DNA from 2 places in the Streptomyces sp. NPDC007095 genome. Region 1 is predicted to be linked to the other one. Evidence: riboswitches for the same ligand, from Rfam matches in the RefSeq annotation. Region 1 holds a riboswitch; the other holds the start of a gene.
The links. A riboswitch is a leader RNA that binds a small molecule or an ion and turns the genes downstream of it on or off. The one in region 1 is predicted to bind cobalamin.
Positions count from the first base shown of each region.

Region 2: it holds a riboswitch for cobalamin, as region 1 does, so the genes downstream of both, ABZ656_RS09685 (cobalamin biosynthesis protein) here and ABZ656_RS45550 (prenyltransferase/squalene oxidase repeat-containing protein) in region 1, are expected to answer to the same signal.

Region 1 is NZ_JBEYFS010000213.1:7,115-10,652, forward strand. It holds gene ABZ656_RS45540 (CbiQ family ECF transporter T component) at 1-110, opposite strand, end outside; gene ABZ656_RS45545 (SCO2322 family protein) at 126-803, opposite strand; gene ABZ656_RS45550 (prenyltransferase/squalene oxidase repeat-containing protein) at 800-2,038, opposite strand; cobalamin riboswitch at 2,150-2,279, opposite strand; gene ABZ656_RS45555 (phosphotransferase) at 2,328-2,996, shown strand; gene ABZ656_RS45560 (serine hydrolase domain-containing protein) at 2,990-3,538, opposite strand, start outside.
Region 2 is NZ_JBEYFS010000020.1:6,024-9,561, forward strand. It holds gene ABZ656_RS09680 (cobyric acid synthase) at 1-497, opposite strand, end outside; gene ABZ656_RS09685 (cobalamin biosynthesis protein) at 494-1,465, opposite strand; cobalamin riboswitch at 1,565-1,707, opposite strand; gene ABZ656_RS09690 (hypothetical protein) at 1,819-2,043, opposite strand; gene ABZ656_RS09695 (inorganic phosphate transporter) at 2,056-3,300, opposite strand; gene ABZ656_RS09700 (lysozyme) at 3,513-3,538, opposite strand, start outside.

The sequences.
Region 1 (3,538 bases):
AGGAGGGGGTTGGTGGTGCGGGAGGCGGCGGTTCCCAGGCCCAGGGCCCAGATCCACCAGGCTCCTGGGGGGAGGGCGTTGGAACGGTGTGCCTTCGGCGCGCGTGTCATCGTCGCTCGCCGTACTCAGGGCCGGCGGCGGCGGGTCTGCCAGACCGCCGCCCCGCCGATCGCGGCGACCGCGACGACTCCCGCGAGCAGGCCCAGCGACGGGCCGTGCCGGTCCGGCTCGGACTTGGCGTCGGCTTTGGCGTTGGCCTTGGCGTTGGCTTTCGAGGTGGCGGAAGGCGCGGTGTGCGACGTCGCGACCTGGTCGCCGCAGCCCGTTCCGGGGTAGCCCGCGATGGCGCACAGGAGGGCGTTGGTGTCGTACCGGAGGGGCTTGGCGACCGTCGCCAGCGCCTCGGCCGTGGTCGCGTCGGCGGGGACGCGGGCACAGACCGTCCGCGGAGCGGGCGGCGTCTCGCCGCCCGGGGCGTCCTCGGTCGTGCCGGAGTCGATGACGAGGGCCACCCGCTTGTGGCCCGCCTGGGCGGGCGTCTTCGCGCAGATGGACGCGAAGTCGGCGTCGCCGCGCGGTTTGGAGGCGTCCTGCGAGTCCGCGCTCACCGCGAAACGGAAGCCCTGCACGTCGCCGTCGGACGGCCGCGCGGTCGACGGGCCCTGCGTCGCGTACGTCCACTTCCCGTCGGTCAGGTCCCAGAACGACCAGTAGCGGTAGCCGACGGCCTGGGCCTGTCCCGCACCGCCGAGTGCGAGCAGGAGCAGGGACAGGACCAGTGCGCACGTCCGACGGCGGCTCACGGCTGCTGCTTCTTGTTCCGGGCGCTGAGCAGGAAACCGATGCCGATGCCGCCGACGAGACCGACGCCGATGATCCACCAGACGCTGACGCCGCTGTCGTCCTTCTTCGTGGCTTCCGCGGCGGACGCGGAGGAGGAGGCCGTGGGCTCGGCCGGGAGGGACGCGGGCGCGGGGCCGGTGGCGTTGAGCTGCTTGACGAGGTCCCGGCCGCCGAAGTCGCGCGGGTCGAACGTCGCCGCGTCGGCGGCGAGGACGAGTTGCGCGTACGCGGCGGGTCCGCTCTGCTCGGCCCACTGCGCGGAGTGGGCCTCCAGCCAGCGCATCGCGTCGGCCGCCTTGTCGCCGTGCCCGGCGGTGGCGAGCGCGACGACCGCGTCCGCCGTGTTGCCGTAGTCCGGCTGGTCCTTGGCGCCGGGCATCGTCGACGTGAGGTGCTGGTCCTTGGCGAGCGCCTTGACGAGGTACGCGGCGCCGTTCCGGGCCGCCTGCCCGGCGCTGTCGGCGGTCCCGCAGGAGAGGGGGTCGGCCACGGGCTTCAGGGGTTCACCGGCGAGGCCCCTGCCCAGGGCTCCGACCACGGCCGCCGCCGTCGCGTCCGCGTTGGCCGCGAGCTTGCCCTTCTTGTCCGGCTGGTAGGCGAACGCGCCCCCGTCGGCCCCGCCGCACGGGATCGACAGCTTCGCGAGGGCGTCGTACGGCGACTTGCCGCCCTTGGAGACATCGCTCGGCTTCAAGCCCACCCCCGCCAGCGCCCCGATCACCACGGACGTGGAGTTCGCGTCGCTCGCGCCGCCCGCGGTGTAGCCCCAGCCGCCGTCCTTGTTCTGTACGGACTTCAGCCATGCGACGGCCTTGTCCGTCTCGCCGCCGTGGCCGCCGAGCGCGGCGAGGGCCTGCACGGCCGCCGAGGTGCTGTTGGTGTCGACCATCGTCTTGGCGTCGCACTTCGCCGACGCGTCGGCGCGGTACGCCGCGAACGCCCCGTTCGCGCACTGCTGCCCGGCCAGCCAGTCGACGGCCTTCGCCGCGGGCTTCACACCGACGGTGTGCTGGGCGAGCAGCGCGAGGGACTGCCGCCAGACACCGTCGTAGGTGGGGTCGGTGGTGCCGTAGAGGCCGGAGGGTATCGCCGGGGCAGGCGAAGGCGAGGCGCCCTCGGCCACGGCGGCCGGGGCCAGGGCCGTACCGATCACTACGGTGGCGGCCAGTACCGCGGCGCTGCGGCGAACAAGCATGACTCTCCCTGCGGAAGCCGGGCAGCACCGGGCGCAGGCTTGGCCCCGAGCGGCTCCGGCCCCGTATCCCTCGACGGTGCCGGCCACCGGCGGGCTGCCGGTGGCACGAGCCGGTCACGTCCCGGACGAGGCGATCCGGCTTGCCACGCCTGTGGGTGGCTCACGGTTGCGGGTCAGCGCCGGAATTGCACCGGCTTCTCCGCGTACGGGTGTGATGACGACCTGCTTACTGTACCGGCCCGTAGGAATCGCCTGAGGAGCGGCTGTGGCGGCGGATAGGTTCGGAGCCATGCGGACGGGGAGACTGATCGGTTCGGGGCGTTCGGCGGATGTCTTCGAGGTGGAGGGGGAGCGGGGCTGGGTGGTGCGGCGGGATCGGGACGGGTGGGGGGACGCGGCGGCCGAGGCGGCGGTGATGGAGTACGTGCGGGAGCACGGATATCCGACGCCGGCCGTGCGGGCGGCGAGCCGGACCGAGATGGTGATGGAGCGGCTTTCGGGGCCGACCATGCTGGCGGCGTTCGAGGCGGGGGAGATCGGCGCGCGGGAGGGTGGTGGCGTGCTTGCCGGACTGCTGCGCGCGTTGCACGCCGTGCCCGGTCGGGGTTCCGGTGACGTGGGCGTCCGCGTACTGCACCTGGATCTGCACCCGGACAACGTGATGCTCACCCCGGACGGCCCGAAGGTCATCGACTGGTCCAACGCCGAGGACGGGCCGCCCGGTCTGGACTGGGGCATGTCCGCCGTGATCCTCGCGCAGGTCGCCGTCGGCGCTGAGGTCCACGCGGAGCCGGCCCGCGAGACGCTGGTCGCGATGCTCGACGGGAACGCGGACCGGGTGACGCGGGAAGGGCTTGCGCAGGCGCGGGTGCGGCGGGCCGCCAATCCGACCATGAGCGCACATGAGGTCCAACTCCTCGGGGATGCCGAGGAGTTGATCCGGACGCTGCTTCACTGAGCGGTGCGGCGCCAGAAGTCGCGCATCAGCGGGGTCGGCGTCGGGTTCTCCATGGCCACCTGGGTGAGGAGCAGGGTGACGGTGCCGGTGGCGGGGACGAGGTGGCCGGTGGTGCCGGTGCCGCCGGTCCAGCCGTAGCGGCCCGGGACGTTCCAGGGGTCGGTGGGCGCGATGTCGACCTGGGCGCCGTAACCCCAGCCCTGGCCTTCCATGAAGAGCGCGCCGATCTCGCGCTGCGGGCGGGTGAGGTGGTTGGTGGTCATCTGCCGTACCGAGGCGCGGGAGAGGAGCCGGCGGCCCCCGGCCGCGGTGCCGCCCGCGAGGAGCAGCCGGGCGAAGGCCAGCCAGTCGTCGGCGGTCGAGACGAGTCCACCCCCGCCGGAGGGGAACGGCGGCACGCGGCTCCACTGACCGTCGGGCGAGTCGGCCAGTTCGAGACCCTGGCCGTCGGGCGCGGTGCGGTAGGAGCTGGTGAAGCGGTCGCGCTTGGCGGCCGGTACCTCGAACGCCGTGTCGGTCATGCCGAGCGGCTCGAAGACCCG
Region 2 (3,538 bases), on a different contig from region 1:
TCGCCGACGACGAGCACGGGCAGCCGCGCATTGCGCGCGATCCCCATGTTCACGATGTCGGTCCGCCGCAGATTGATCTCGGCAGGACTGCCGGCCCCCTCACAGATCACCGCGTCATACGTGCCCCGCAACTCGGCGAGGCAGTCCAGCACGGTGGTGAGGAGGGCTTCCTGCCGCCCGCCGTGGTAGCCACGGGCGGTCATCTCGCCCACGGGCCTGCCCATGAGGACGACCTGACTGCTCCGGTCGCTGCCCGGCTTGAGCAGCACGGGGTTCATGAGCGCGGTCGGCTCCACCCTGGCGGCCTGTGCCTGCATGGCCTGCGCGCGCCCTATCTCGGCGCCCTCGCGCGTCACGAACGAGTTCAGGGACATGTTCTGCGCCTTGAAGGGCGCGACCTTGACGCCCTGCCGCACCAGCCACCGGCAGATCCCGGCGGTCACGACGCTTTTGCCGGCGTCGGAGGTGGTCCCGGCGACGAGCAGCCCGCCGCTCATGACGTACGCCCCTTCCTGAGCAGCCTCTGTACGAGCAGCCTCTGTACGAGCAGCCGCCCGCCGGCACTCACGCCGAGGGCGAGCCAGCCGACACGCCGTGACAGCCGTACGGCCCGTTCGATGTCGTCGACGTGTACGGCGCGCCCGGCGCCGTTGAGTTCGGGCCGGTGCTCGACGCGGCCCCCGTAGGAGAGGGTGCCGCCCAGACGCACTCCGAGCGCCCCCGCGAACGAGGCCTCCACGGGCCCGGCGTTGGGGCTCGGATGCTTGACGGCGTCGGCGCGCCAGGCCCGTACGGCCCCTCGTGGACTGTCACCCGCGAGGGCGGCGAGCACGGCGGTGAGACGAGCCCCCGGCCACCCGGCGACGTCGTCGAGCCGAGCCGAGGCCCACCCGTACCGCCGGTACCTGGGCGACCTGTGACCGACCATCGCGTCAAGGGTGTTGACGGCCCGAAAGCCCACGAGCCCCGGGACTCCGCCCACGGCCCCCCACACCAGGGCGCCCACCACGGCGTCGGAGGTGTTCTCGGCGACGGACTCGACGACGGCGCGCGCGATGCCGTCGGCGTCGAGGGCCTGGGGATCGCGCCCGCACAGATGCGGCAGCCGCTCCCGGGCCGTCTCGATCTCCCCGTCCGCGAGGGCGCCACCGATCGCCCGGGCCTCCCGCCCGAGCGTGGTGCCCCCGACGACGGCCCAGGTGGCGGCGGCCGTCAGCACGACGGACGCGGCACGTGAGGGGCGTACGGCACGGGAAGCGACGGCGGCGAGTCCGGCGGCACCGCCCACACACACGGCGGTGTGCAGCGCGCCCCACCCGCGGTGGTCCCGCCACAGCACCCGCTCCACGGTGCCCGCGCTCCGCCCGAACGCGGCGACCGGATGCCCCCGGCGGGGATCGCCGAGCAGCAGGTCACCGAGGAGTCCGGCGGCGGCGCCGTACGCGAAGACGCGATCGGCACGCACGGGGTCAGCCGACCGTCAGGTCGGGTGGAACCGTCGCTCGCAGGGCACTTGGGCAGCCGCGCATGGCGTTATGTCCTCACTCAGGGTGTCCACGCCCTGGTTCGACGAGACCGGCGGGGAGAGTTCCTGGCTCCCGGGGAGTTCCTTCCCCGGTCACAGTGGCGGGACCGCGCCGGATTCACACCGGCTTCCTCTTCTGTCGCCGTACTTGGCTCCGGCAGTCCACCACGGGTTGGAAGACCCGTCAACTTGCTGTTGACCTGCGCGGGGAGAGTGTGCGAAGGCCCACATACAGGTGGGGTGCGGGACGGTGATCCGTCCCGCACCCCACTCGAAGTGGTGCCCGTTTTGGGTTACTTGCCGACGATCAGGAAGATGCCGTACGCCACCGCCGCGGCGCACGCCGCGAAGCAGACGTACGCGCCGGTGACCGCGAGGGTCGCGGAGCCGCCCTGGGCGGACGCGGACTCGCGCTTGGAGAGGCCGACGATGCCGAGGGTGAAGAGGCCGACGAGGCCGACGGTGGTCACGAGGCTGACTCCGAAGACGGAGCCGAGGGCTGCCCAGTCGATGTGCATGCTGTTCTGTCCTTACACCGTGGCCGGGCGGGTGGGCTCCGCGTCCGGGGACGGGATGGTGGTCTTCAGGTCGCCGGACAGGTCGCCGGTGACGGGGCCCGCGGGCGGCGGGGTGACGGCGGCGATCGCGGCGGTGACGACGCCCGCGGGCTCGGCGTCGACGTCGTTGACGTTGTCGACGGTGACCGGCTGGCGGCGGGAGAGCTTCCAGATGGTGCCGGCGCCGGCGACGAGCAGCGCGCCGGTGAGGACGATGCCCCACGTGCCCTGCTTGGTCAGGAACTCGGCGGAGGCGCCGGCCAGACCGGCGGCCGGCAGGGTCAGGCCCCAGGCGACGAACATCCGGGTCGCGGTCGACCAGCGGACCACGCCGCCCTTGCGGCCGATGCCCGAGCCCATCACTGCGCCGGAGCAGACCTGGGTGGTGGAGAGGGAGAAGCCGATGTGCGAGGAGGCCAGGATGGCCGTCGCGGCGCTGGTCTGGGCGGCGAAGCCCTGCGGCGGCGCGAGGTCCGTGAGGCCCTTGCCCATGGTGCGGATGATGCGCCAGCCGCCCAGGTAGGTGCCGAGCGCGATGGCCGTACCGGCCGAGACGATGACCCACAGCGGGGGGTTCGAGCCCGGGGCGATGACGCCGCCGGTGACCAGCGCGAGGGTGATGATGCCCATCGTCTTCTGGGCGTCGTTCGTGCCGTGCGCCAGGGAGACCAGGCCGGCGGAGGCGATCTGGCCGGCGCGGTAGCCCTTGGCGGTCGCCTTCTCGTCGGCGCGGTTGCCGATCCGGTACGTCAGCCGGGTGGCCAGCATCGCGGCGAGTCCGGCCACGATGGGCGCGGCGACCGCGGGGATCAGCACCTTGGTGACGACGGTCGAGCCGTTCACCGACGACCAGCCGGCCGACATGACCGCGGCGCCGATCAGGCCGCCGAACAGTGCGTGGGAGGAACTGGAGGGCAGACCCAGAAGCCAGGTCAGCAGATTCCAGAGGATGGCGCCGACGAGCGCCGCGAAGATCACTTGGACGCGTATGCCCTCTTCGTTGATGATCCCGCCGGAGATCGTCTTGGCGACCTCCACGGAGAGGAACGCGCCGACCAGGTTCAGCACGGCGGACATGGCCACCGCCGTCTTGGGCTTCAGAGCGCCGGTCGAGATGGTGGTCGCCATCGCGTTGGCAGTGTCGTGGAAACCGTTCGTGAAATCGAACACGAGAGCGGTGACGATCACGATTCCGAGGAGGAGCGTGATGTGTTCCATTTACCCAGGCTTCTGTTTGGCGTCAGTGGCAGGTGGACCGTAGGCAACCTGAGTGAACGGAAGGTGAACTGGGGCGGGCGCTGGGGTGTCTCAAACGGTGGACCGCCCCTCCGCTTGTGATGACCAGTGTGCGGGAGGGGCGGCCCGATGGCTTACCAGTTGTTCGAACGGAGGCGGAATCTCCGGTTCCGGCGGGGGTTGTTCGAGGGCTTCTAGCCGGTGGCGAACTGCTTGAGCC